Regions from separate parts of the Arthrobacter sp. B1I2 genome, predicted to be linked through region 1. Evidence: predicted binding sites of a transcription regulator. Region 1 holds the regulator's gene; the other holds the start of a gene.
What was found. Region 1 encodes HrcA, which represses chaperone genes, less so after heat shock. Its sites were predicted from a motif close to TTNGCACTCGNNNNNNNCGAGTGCNAA; they were not measured.
Positions count from the first base shown of each region.

Region 2: QFZ57_RS09090 (Hsp20/alpha crystallin family protein) is a predicted target of HrcA. The motif match lies at 2,211-2,237, and genes of this name have one in related genera.

Region 1 is NZ_JAUSYC010000001.1:3,121,244-3,126,245, reverse strand. Features, by position in the region: gene QFZ57_RS14575 (16S rRNA (uracil(1498)-N(3))-methyltransferase) at 1-726, opposite strand, end outside; gene dnaJ (molecular chaperone DnaJ) at 729-1,856, opposite strand; gene hrcA (heat-inducible transcriptional repressor HrcA) at 1,944-2,957, opposite strand; gene QFZ57_RS14560 (DUF3097 family protein) at 3,130-3,978, shown strand; gene QFZ57_RS14555 (DUF4870 domain-containing protein) at 4,112-4,522, shown strand; gene hemW (radical SAM family heme chaperone HemW) at 4,536-5,002, opposite strand, start outside.
Region 2 is NZ_JAUSYC010000001.1:1,959,632-1,964,633, forward strand. Features, by position in the region: gene QFZ57_RS09085 (FAD-dependent monooxygenase) at 1-1,635, shown strand, start outside; gene QFZ57_RS09090 (Hsp20/alpha crystallin family protein) at 2,307-2,729, shown strand; gene QFZ57_RS09095 (NAD(P)H-hydrate dehydratase) at 2,921-3,877, opposite strand; gene QFZ57_RS09100 (histidine phosphatase family protein) at 3,846-4,637, opposite strand; gene QFZ57_RS09105 (LCP family protein) at 4,893-5,002, opposite strand, start outside.

The sequences.
Region 1 (5,002 bases):
GGCCGGCCCGGCCGTGGAGGACCGCAGGACATGGCGGCCCAACAGCGCGGTCACGGCGCCTTTATCACAGAGTTTGGTTACCTCGCGCGGACTGATGCCGCCCTCCGGGCCGACGATCAGCAGGATCTCACGGGGCCCGGTGCCGGCGTTCCCCTGCCATCCTTCAAGGACAGTGCGCAGCGGACGCACGGCGTCTTCATGCAGGACGACAGCAAGGTCCGCCGCCTCGACAGCAGCGGACAGCCCCGCCGTCTCGACAGCAGGACGCACCTCGGGAATCCAGGCCCGCCGCGCCTGTTTGGCGGCTGCGGCGACGGAAGATTCCCACTTGGCGTGTGCCCGGGCGGCCCGGTCGCCCTTCCAGCGGACGATGGACCGTTCGGACTGCCAGGGTATGACAGCATCGATGCCCAGTTCGGTGGCTGTTTCAATGGCCAGCTCGTCGCGGTCGCCCTTGGCCAGGGCCTGCACCAGCACCAGCCGCACGTCCGGCCTGTCTTCCACCGTCAGGCTCCCGCACTCCACCTCGAGACCGGAAGGGGCAGCGGAGACCACCTTTCCTGTCATGCGGGTGCCGGCGCCGTCGACAATGTCCACCGCCTCACCGGGAGAAAGCCGCTTGACGGTGACCGCATGCCTCGCCTCCGCCCCTTCGAGGACAAAGAGCTGGCCGGCAGCCACGCCACCCAGCGAACCGGGGGATGTGAAGAAGACGGGGTTGCTCACCGCTACAGGTTACCGAGCCGGTCCCGGAGCTTGGCGAACATGCCGCCGCTGGCAGCGAGCCTGCCCTCGGTGATTTGTTCACCGCGGAGCTTGGCGAGTTCGCGCAGGAGGTCCTCCTGGGCCGGGTCCAGCCTGGCCGGAGTATCCACCTGGAGATGGACCTTCAGGTCACCGCGGCCGTATCCCCTGAGGTGGGTGACACCGAGTCCGCGCAAGGTGATAATTTCCCCGGACTGGGTTCCGGGCTTGACGTCGATCTCCTGGGTGCCGTCGAAGGTTTCCAGGCTGACATCCGTGCCCAGGGCAGCCGCCGTCATGGGGATGTGCAGGGTGGCGTGCAGGTCATCGCCTTCCCGCACGTAGGTGGCGTCGTTGTTGACGCGGATTTCCACGTACAGGTCACCGGCCGGACCGCCCGCGGGGCCGGCTTCGCCCTGTCCGGAGAGCTGGATCCGGGTTCCGGTGGCAACACCGGCGGGAACCTTGATGGTCAGCGAACGGCGGCTGCGGATGCGGCCCTGGCCGCTGCATTCGTTGCAGGGATCCTTGATGACCGTGCCGAAACCTTCGCAGGTGCCGCAGGGGGCTGCCGTCATGACCTGGCCGAGGATGGAGCGCACAGCGCGCTGGACCTGGCCGCTGCCGCCGCAGATGTCGCAGCGTTCGGGGTGGGTGCCGGGGCGGCAGCAGGATCCGTCACAGGTGGGGCAGACGACCGCGGTGTCCACTTCGAGTTTCTTGTTCACGCCGAACACGGCATCCCGGAGGTCGATCCGGACGCTGATGAGTGCATCCTGGCCGCGGCGTACGCGGGAAGCGGGACCGGACGTGCCGCCGGCTCCGAAGAAAGTGTCGAAGATGTCCTGGAACGCAAACCCCTGGCCCGCGTAGCCTGCTCCGCCGAAGCCGTTGTCGGTGCCGTTCTCATTGCCGGTGGTGTCATAGATCCGGCGTTTTTGGGGATCGGAAAGTACCTCGTAGGCGTGAGTTACTGCCTTGAAGCGTTCTGAGGCGTCCGCACCGGGATTTACGTCCGGGTGCAGGGTGCGGGCCAGTTTGCGGTAGGCCTTTTTGATCTCTTCGCCCGTAGCTTCGGGTGAGACTCCAAGGACGTCATAGTGGCTGCTCAAAGTTCGTGTCTCTTCCTTGTTGTACTGCGTTCAGTTGGGCGGCCCAGCTCTTGTTTCCCGGCCGGAACAAACTCCGGCGGCGAAGAGTCAGGGCCCCAAAATCCTGGAAAGGTAACGGGCCACGGCCCTGACGGCGGCCATGGTGGTGGGATAGTCCATCCGGGTGGGCCCGAGAATCCCTACTTTCGCGGCGCTGCCCGGACCGTAACCGGTGGCCACCACGGAGGCCTCGGCAAGGCCGTCGTACGGGTTCTCCCTTCCGATGCTGACAGCGACGCCGCGGGGGTCCTGGGCCATTTCGCTTAGCAGCCGCAGCATCACCACCTGCTCCTCAAGCGCCTCCAGCACCGGGCCGATACTGAGCGGAAAGTCCACGTTGGACCTGGCGAGGTTTGCGGTCCCGGCCATGACCATCCTGTCTTCCCGGCTGTTCTGCGCCAAGCCCTCCAGTCCGACCGCCAGCGCGTGCGCCGCTTGCCGCTGCGGGTGGGGCGTTGCGGCCACGACGGCGGGAAGCGCCTGGGCCAACTGGCTCAGCGGCGTTCCCCCCAGTGAACCCAGGAACCGGGTGCGCAGTTCAGCCAGGGCGTCGTCGCCTAGGTCCTGCCCGACGTCGAACACCCGCTGCTCCACCTTGCCGCTGTTCGCGATCAGGACCACGAGGACCTTGCGGGGGGCCAACAGGACGAATTCGATGTGGCGGACAAGCGCCCTGCTCAAATGCGGGTACTGGACCACGGCCACCTGGTTGGTCAGCTGCGAGAGCAGCCGGACGGTGCGCTCCAGCACGTCGTCGAGGTCGTCCGCGCCTTCGAGCAGGGACTGGATGGCGCGGCGCTCGGCCGCCGACAGGGGCTTGACGGCCGAGATCTGGTCGACAAAAAGCCGGTAGCCCTTGTCCGTGGGAATCCGGCCGGCACTGGTATGCGGGGCGGTGATCAGTCCCTCATCCTCCAGGGCGGCCATGTCGTTGCGGATGGTGGCGCTGGAAACCCCAAGGTGATGCCGCTCCACCAGGGCCTTCGACCCGACCGGCTCGCGGGAGTGGACGTAGTCCTCAACGATGGCCCGCAGTACTTCCAGCTTGCGTGGCTCGCTCACTCTCCACCTCCATCCATGGTTCGGGGCGCATGCCCCGCCCGATGCAACCCAGGGTTAGCACTCGACATGCCTAAGTGCTAACAGTCTATTATGCCTTGGCCCGTTGTTAGCATTGGTACCGCTCCGGGCGAAATTCCGGGGCTGAGGAGCTAGCGCTAGGCGGATCGATTCCATGGATTACCAGAACTGGGGCCCACGCGGCATATCCGCTCCCGCGCGGACGGAACTGCCGGAGGTCCCTGTGGAGCGCGGCATGGTGCTCGAGGAAGTGCAGTCCGGCTGGGTGGGTGCCGTCACCCGGGTAGAGAAATCCGGCGGCATGCATGTGGTGGCCCTTGAGGACCGACGGGGAAAGTCCCGTTCCTTCCGGCTTGGGTTCGGCTTCCTCCTTGACGGCCGGCCCATCCGGCTGATGCCCCCCGCGCCACGGTCTGCTGCCGGTGCGGCGGCCGGCAGGACGGCTTCCGGCTCGGTGCGGGTGGCCGGCCAGCGCGCCCGGGTGGCCAAGGCCAGCCGGATCTGGGTGGAAGGCAAGCACGACGCCGAACTGGTGGAAAAAGTCTGGGGAGACGACCTGCGGGTGGAAGGCATCGTCGTTGAACCCCTGCACGGGATTGACGACCTCGCCGCGGCCGTTGCGGAGTTCAGGCCCGGGCCCGGCAGGCGGCTTGGTGTACTGGTGGACCACTTGGTTCCTGATTCCAAGGAGTCCCGCATCGCAGACGCCGTCATGGCTTCCCCGGGTGCCGCCGGGAACGTCCTGATCGTTGGACACCCCTATGTGGACGTCTGGCAGGCGATCCGGCCGGCCGTCCTGGGCATCGACAGATGGCCTGCCGTACCCCGCGGGCAGGACTGGAAGACCGGGATCCTGAAAGCCTTCGGCTGGCCCCACGCGACCAAGGAGGACATCGGGCTGGGGTGGCAGAAACTGCTGGGCGCCGTGCGCACCTACGCGGACCTCGAAGCGTCGCTGCTGGGCAGGGTTGAGGAAGTCATCGATTTCCTCACCGTGCCCTGAGGGCGGGCACCAGCCTAAAACCCAGTATTCTTGGTACTGCAGTGCACTGTGCAGGGAAGTTGTCCAGCGCAGGCACTGCGCACCGCGCCGGTATTCAAAGTCAGCAACACTTGCACCTCCGAAGGAACAGACTGTGGCAGAAAACGCACGTGATCACAGGGACGGCCAGGGCCGTTCCGAGTACCATGGCGTCCCCGCCAACGCCCTGCCGCTGACTGCCAGCGAAGACCGCCAGTGGGCGACGCTCGCGCACTTCGGCGGGATCCTGGGATGCATCCCCTCGCTGCTGATCTATCTGATCTTCCGTGACCGCGGGCCGTTCACCGCCCAGGAATCCAAGGAAGCGCTGAACTTCAGCCTGCCGCCCACCATCGCCGCCGTTCTGGCCAACATCCTGGTGTTCATCCCCTACGTGGGAAACATCTTCGCGGTCATTGCCACACTGATCTGGGTGGCGCTCACGTGCTTCTCCGTGGCAGCAGGGATCCACGTCAACCGCGGCCAGCCGCACCGCTACCAGTACAACCTGCGCTGGATTAAGTAGCGCCCCACCGGCGCTAGTCCGGCAGGATGCGGCGGACCACTGCGTCTGCCAGGAGCCTGCCTTTGAGGGTCAGGACCAGGCGGCCCCGGAAGGCGGCAGCAGGATCCACCAGGCCGTCCGCAATGAGCCCGGCCACCTGGTGCCGTCCCCCGGCACTAAGCGTTGACACCTCAAGACCCGACTCCAGGCGCGCTTCGAGCATGACCCGCTCCATGTTCCTGGTTTCCGCGTCCAGGGTTTCCCTGCCGGCGGCCGGTGAAAGCCCCTGCATCAACCGGTTCGCGTAGGCGGACGGGTGCTTGACGTTCCACCAGCGCACCCCGCCCATGTGCGAGTGGGCGCCGGGTCCTATCCCCCACCAGTCGTCGCCCCGCCAGTAGGCGAGGTTGTGGCGGCAGGCCTGTTCGGCAGTCCGCGCCCAGTTGCTGACCTCGTACCAGCCAAGTCCGGCTTCGGTGATCAGCTGGTCTGCGAGCTCGT
Region 2 (5,002 bases), 1.2 Mb from region 1:
CCAGGCAGCCAACGCACGACGGCGGACACCGACCTTTTAGTGGTGGGCGCAGGTCCCGCCGGGCTCACCACAGCCCTCCAGGCCCATGCGCACGGCGCCACGGTCCGGGTGGTGGACCGGCGCGAACACCGGGTACGGCCTTCCCGGGCGATGATGCTGCATGCCCGGGCGCTGGAAGGCCTCCGCCCGCTGGGCGTGACGGACGGGTTGCTGGAGCGCGCCGACACCACCCCCGAAGCCCGCATCCACCTGGGCCGGCGCGTCGTTGAAGCCCGGCTGGGCCACGCCAACCTCCCGGACACCGCCTTTCCGCACCTGACCCTGGTCCGGCAGGCCGACGTCGAGGACGTGCTCTGGCAGGAACTGCAGGCCAGGGGCGTGCCGGTGGACTGGGGGGTGGAGTTCCGCGGCCTCGGACCGGAACGCCGCGGGTGGGAAGGTTCGGCGCCAGGCTCCGCGATGGTGCACGCGGACCTTCATGCGGCCAGTGGCGCAGCCGGGCACCACGTCTCCCGGTTCCTGGCCGGCTGCGACGGGCAGTCCAGCACGGTCCGCGGCATCACCGGCGCACAATGGCGCGGTGGTCCGTACCGGGTGGAAGCGGTCCTGGCAGACCTGGAGCTTGATGGCACCCTGGACCCCGGGCTGCTGCACGTAGCGGTGGGGAGCGCGGGGTTGGCGTTCCTCTTCGCGCTGGGCGAGGGTGCCACCTGGCGGATGCTGGCCACGCGGCCGGCACTGCCGCAACCCAACGCCGGCTTCGGCCAGCTGGGCCCGCCCGTTCCGCCGGAGGAGGTGGTGCGGCTCCTCAGGGAGTCGGGACTGGGCGCTGCTGTCCGGGATGTGCGCTGGTCGGCCCTGGTCCCGCTTCAACACCGCCTGGCCAGCACGTTCGAAAGCAATCCAGTCTTCCTCGCCGGCGACGCCGCGCATGCCCACTCCCCGGCCGGCGGCCAGGGCATGAACAACGGGATCCTCGACGCCCTCAATCTCGGCTGGAAGCTTGGCTTCGCCTCGACGGCAGGCAGGCCGCTGCCGGAGCTGCTGGAATCCTACGGGCAGGAGCGGCGGCTCGCTGCCCGGCGGGTGCTGGCGCTGACGCACGTTATCTTCTTCGGCGAAGCCTCGCCGCATCCGGCTGCCCGCCTGGCCCGCAGCCTCCTGCCCGCGTTCGCGCCGGTCCTGCCGCTGCTGCTCCGCCGGCAATGGCTCACGTCAAGGGGGATCAGGCTGCTGGCCCAGCCGTTCGTGCACTACCGGAACAGTGCCATTTCCCGTGACGGAGTGCCCCGGGCCAATGGGTGGCCCAGGCCCGGGGAGCGGCTGCCGGACGCATCGGTTACGGCCGATGGGCGTGCGGTCCGCCTTCACGAACTGACCGCCGTGCCCGGCATCCACCTTTTGCTGGAGCGCGACGCCGGACCCGGCGCCTTGGGTGCAGTCCCAGCACTCCCGGCCCTGGACAACCGCGGTCCGCTGCTTCACGTCCACCGCCTCGACAGCCGCCCCGGCCGGGGCGTTGTTGCCGTCCGGCCGGATGGGTACATCGGTTTTCGTTGCGGGGAGGCGGACCCCGCACAGCTGCGCGACTGGCTGCGGCTGGTGGGTGCCGCCCCCGGATTGGACGTTGCCTGACTAAACCGCGCCTGACGAGACGATGCCTGACTCGACGGCGCTCGACTAAACGGCGCCCGACCCACGGTGCCCTCCCGCCGTCGTGATGCTCTATCACTTGTGGCTCCTAACCAGGCCGCTTTAGGGACCATAAGTGATGGAGCAACGGGGAGGGGGAGGGTAGTTGCCGGAGGCCTGCAGGCGTATTCTGTTCAGTTCAAGGCACATCCGCCCAGCGTGAGAGGGGAAGTTCCATGACCATCCCGCCAGTGCACGAACCCGAGCCGTTTCCGCCCGAACCCGGTCCGGAGCCCACATCACCGGATCCCACGCAGCCGCGCCCGCCCGGCCCGCCGTCTCCGAACCCGTTCCCCACGCCGGCGCCCCCGGGCCCGCTGCCGGTGCCCGATCCAGGTCCCGCACCGCTTCGCCCGGATCCCACCAGGGACTGACCACAACCCCGAATGAAGGACTTCGGAAGGGGCCTCCCGCACAGCAGTTCAGTGCGCGGGAGGCCCCTTCCGCATGTTCCGGCCAGCGCAGGAATCCAGCGCGGGCAGAGGCAAAAAAACTTCCAAGAATCTGCGCTTGAACCCCTTGAAGACCTGCTTCTCCAGTGCTAAAAAATCTGTATCAGCCAATACAGATCGGCTGATGTGGGTATTGGAATATCTCTTACGAGGAGGGAAGCCATGTTGATGCGTACCGATCCGTTCCGCGAGCTGGACAGGCTAACCCAGCAGGTCCTCGGAACGGCTGCACGGCCGGCGGCGATGCCGATGGATGCATGGCGTGAGGGCCAGGAATTCGTCGTGGCCTTCGATTTGCCCGGCGTCACGGCGGACTCGGTGGACCTGGATGTGGAACGGAACGTCCTCACGGTGCGGGCCGAACGCCCCGAACCTGCGGGCAAGGACACCGAGCTGATTGCCGCTGAGCGGCCGCGCGGCGTCTTCAGCCGCCAGCTGATCCTTGGCGACACACTGGATATGGAGAAGGTGAAGGCCAGCTACGATGCCGGTGTCCTGACGCTGCGGATCCCGGTCGCGGAAAAGGCCAAGCCGCGCAAGATCGAAATTGAGACGAAGGGGGCAAAGCAGGAAATCGCTGCCTAGGGTTTGACAGGATCGGGAGGCGGCCGCATCTGTTGACTGCCTTTTTGGGGCGAATCGCCATTCTGTGCACGCCACAGCGCCAGACAGCGCACCGGCAGCTTTGGCTCTAGCCTCCCGACACGGTGGCCCCCGGCTTCGGCCGGGGGCCATCCACGTGTCTGCACCGTAGCCGGGGCCAGGTTACCGAGTTGTCAGGTACCGAGTTCCAGCATCAGGGCGGGAAGTTCGTCGGCAAGTTCGCGGGCCAGGAATCCCAGCGGCCCCAGCCTGCTGGCCAACCGGTCCGCTGCTGCCGCATGCAGGTGCGTACCCCAGCAGGCTGCCTGGGCGCTGCTTGTTCCCCGCGCCCGGAGCCCGGCAATGGCGCCCGCCAGCACGTCCCCGCTGCCGGAGGTTCCCAGACCGCCGTACCCCGTGGTGATCTTCCAGAGTTCCGGCTCGTCCGGGTCCAGCCCGGGCGGCTGGGTTATCAGGCCTTGACAGCTGACCACCGCATCGAATCTGGCGGAGATTTCGGCCAGGTCTTTCTCGAGGTTGTCCACGTCCCGGCCCAGCAGGATCCCCGCCTCCTTGGGATTCGGGGTGAGGATGAGCCGGCCGCGCCAGGGGTCCAGCTGGTCCTCCAGCGGCACCAGGGCGCCCAGAGCGTAGGCATCGAGTACGACGGCGGGTCCTCCCTTGCTGCCACCGTCACCGGCGGCGTCCCCGCCACCGTCGCCGCCGGCCTCGCGCTGGAGCAACGCCTCCAGCAGTTCACCGGCAAGGTCGGGGTCATCGAGGCCGGGTCCCACCAGCAGGGTGTCCGTCCGGTCCAAGTAGGAGGAGATCCGGTCCAGCTCGGCCTTGACCGAGCCTTCGGCAGTCTCAGGCAGGCCGATGGCCCCGCATTCGGGCAGCGCCACCCCCAGATGTACGGCCACCGACTCGGCAACGGCCAGGGTCAGCTTCCCGGCGCCGGCGCGCAGGGCGGAGGCGCCGGCCAGCAGGGCGGCACCGGGGGTGGCCCGGGCTCCGCCTATCACCAGCACCGATCCGCGCGAATATTTGTCCTCGCCCGGCGCCGGCAGCGGCCACTCCCGCAGGAGCGACGGTGTCACCAGGGTGGCGCCGGACGATTCACCGCGGCCGGACACTGGTGTCTCCCGCATGCTCGGTGACGGTGACGCCCTGCTCCGCCAGGTGGTCCGCCACGTTGAAGCTCTCCAGCGTCCAGGGCCCCACGCCGGAGGGGCGGACGAACCGGGTGACGGAGGCGTTGAGGATGGCCTCCGTGGCTGCGAGGTCCAGCAGTTCCTGCTCGCTGAGCCCCTCCAGTACATACCGGAACAGCATGATCACGGCATCGTGGCACACCAGCATCACCCGTTGGCCCGTGCCCAGACTGTTCAGCTCGTCCAGGACCGACCGCAGCCGCAGCGCCACATCCGCCCAGGATTCCCCTCCCGGCGGCCGGTAATACAGTTTGCCCAGCCAGTTCCGGCGCTCAGATTCCTCCGGGTAGCGGTTCTCCACGCCCAGCCTGGTAAGCCGGTCCAGGATGCCGAGTTCGCGGTCGCGCAGCCGCTCATCCGTGCGCACCTGCAGCGGCCAGCCGGCTGTTTCCACCGCAATCTCGGCCGTCTGGCGAGCGCGCGCGTAAGGGGAGGACACCACGGCGTCGGGGCGGAACTCCTCCGCCATTCGAGCCAACGCAATACCCAGCGCCTTGGCCTGGTCCCTTCCGGTTCCGGACAGGTCCACGTCCGCATCGCGGGCGGGAACCTCGATGACCTCCACTCCGGCCTGGCGCGCCTCGGTGGCCGCAACGTTGCCTTCGCTCTCACCATGCCGGATCAGCAGCAGCTCCACGGCCCCCGCCTGCTGGACGGCCTCCGTCAGTCCGTCGTCGTTCGCTGAAGTGCCCTTCAAAAAATCACCCCGTCCTCGCTGTGCCGAATTGCATACCGAATACTCTGCCGAATGCGGAAACACTACAGTCCGCGTACCCAGGGTGCGCCGGAAAATAACGGTCGACGGCGGCGGCGCAGAGTTGCGTGGCCGCCATCGACGCGCAAGTTCGCCCATGACGCGCGCGTTCCCTGCCGCTCCCGAAATGCAGGCCGCGCAAAGGAATATGCGCCGCGTCACCGGGCATGCGCGTCGCAACACGCTCGGCCGCCCTGTTTAGGGGACCGCGTACTCCCCGATCCTGCCTTCCCGCAGCGCAGCCCCCACGGCGTTGATGCCGCCGTAGTCGGGGAACACCACGGACTGGCCGGCGGCCATGCCCGTTC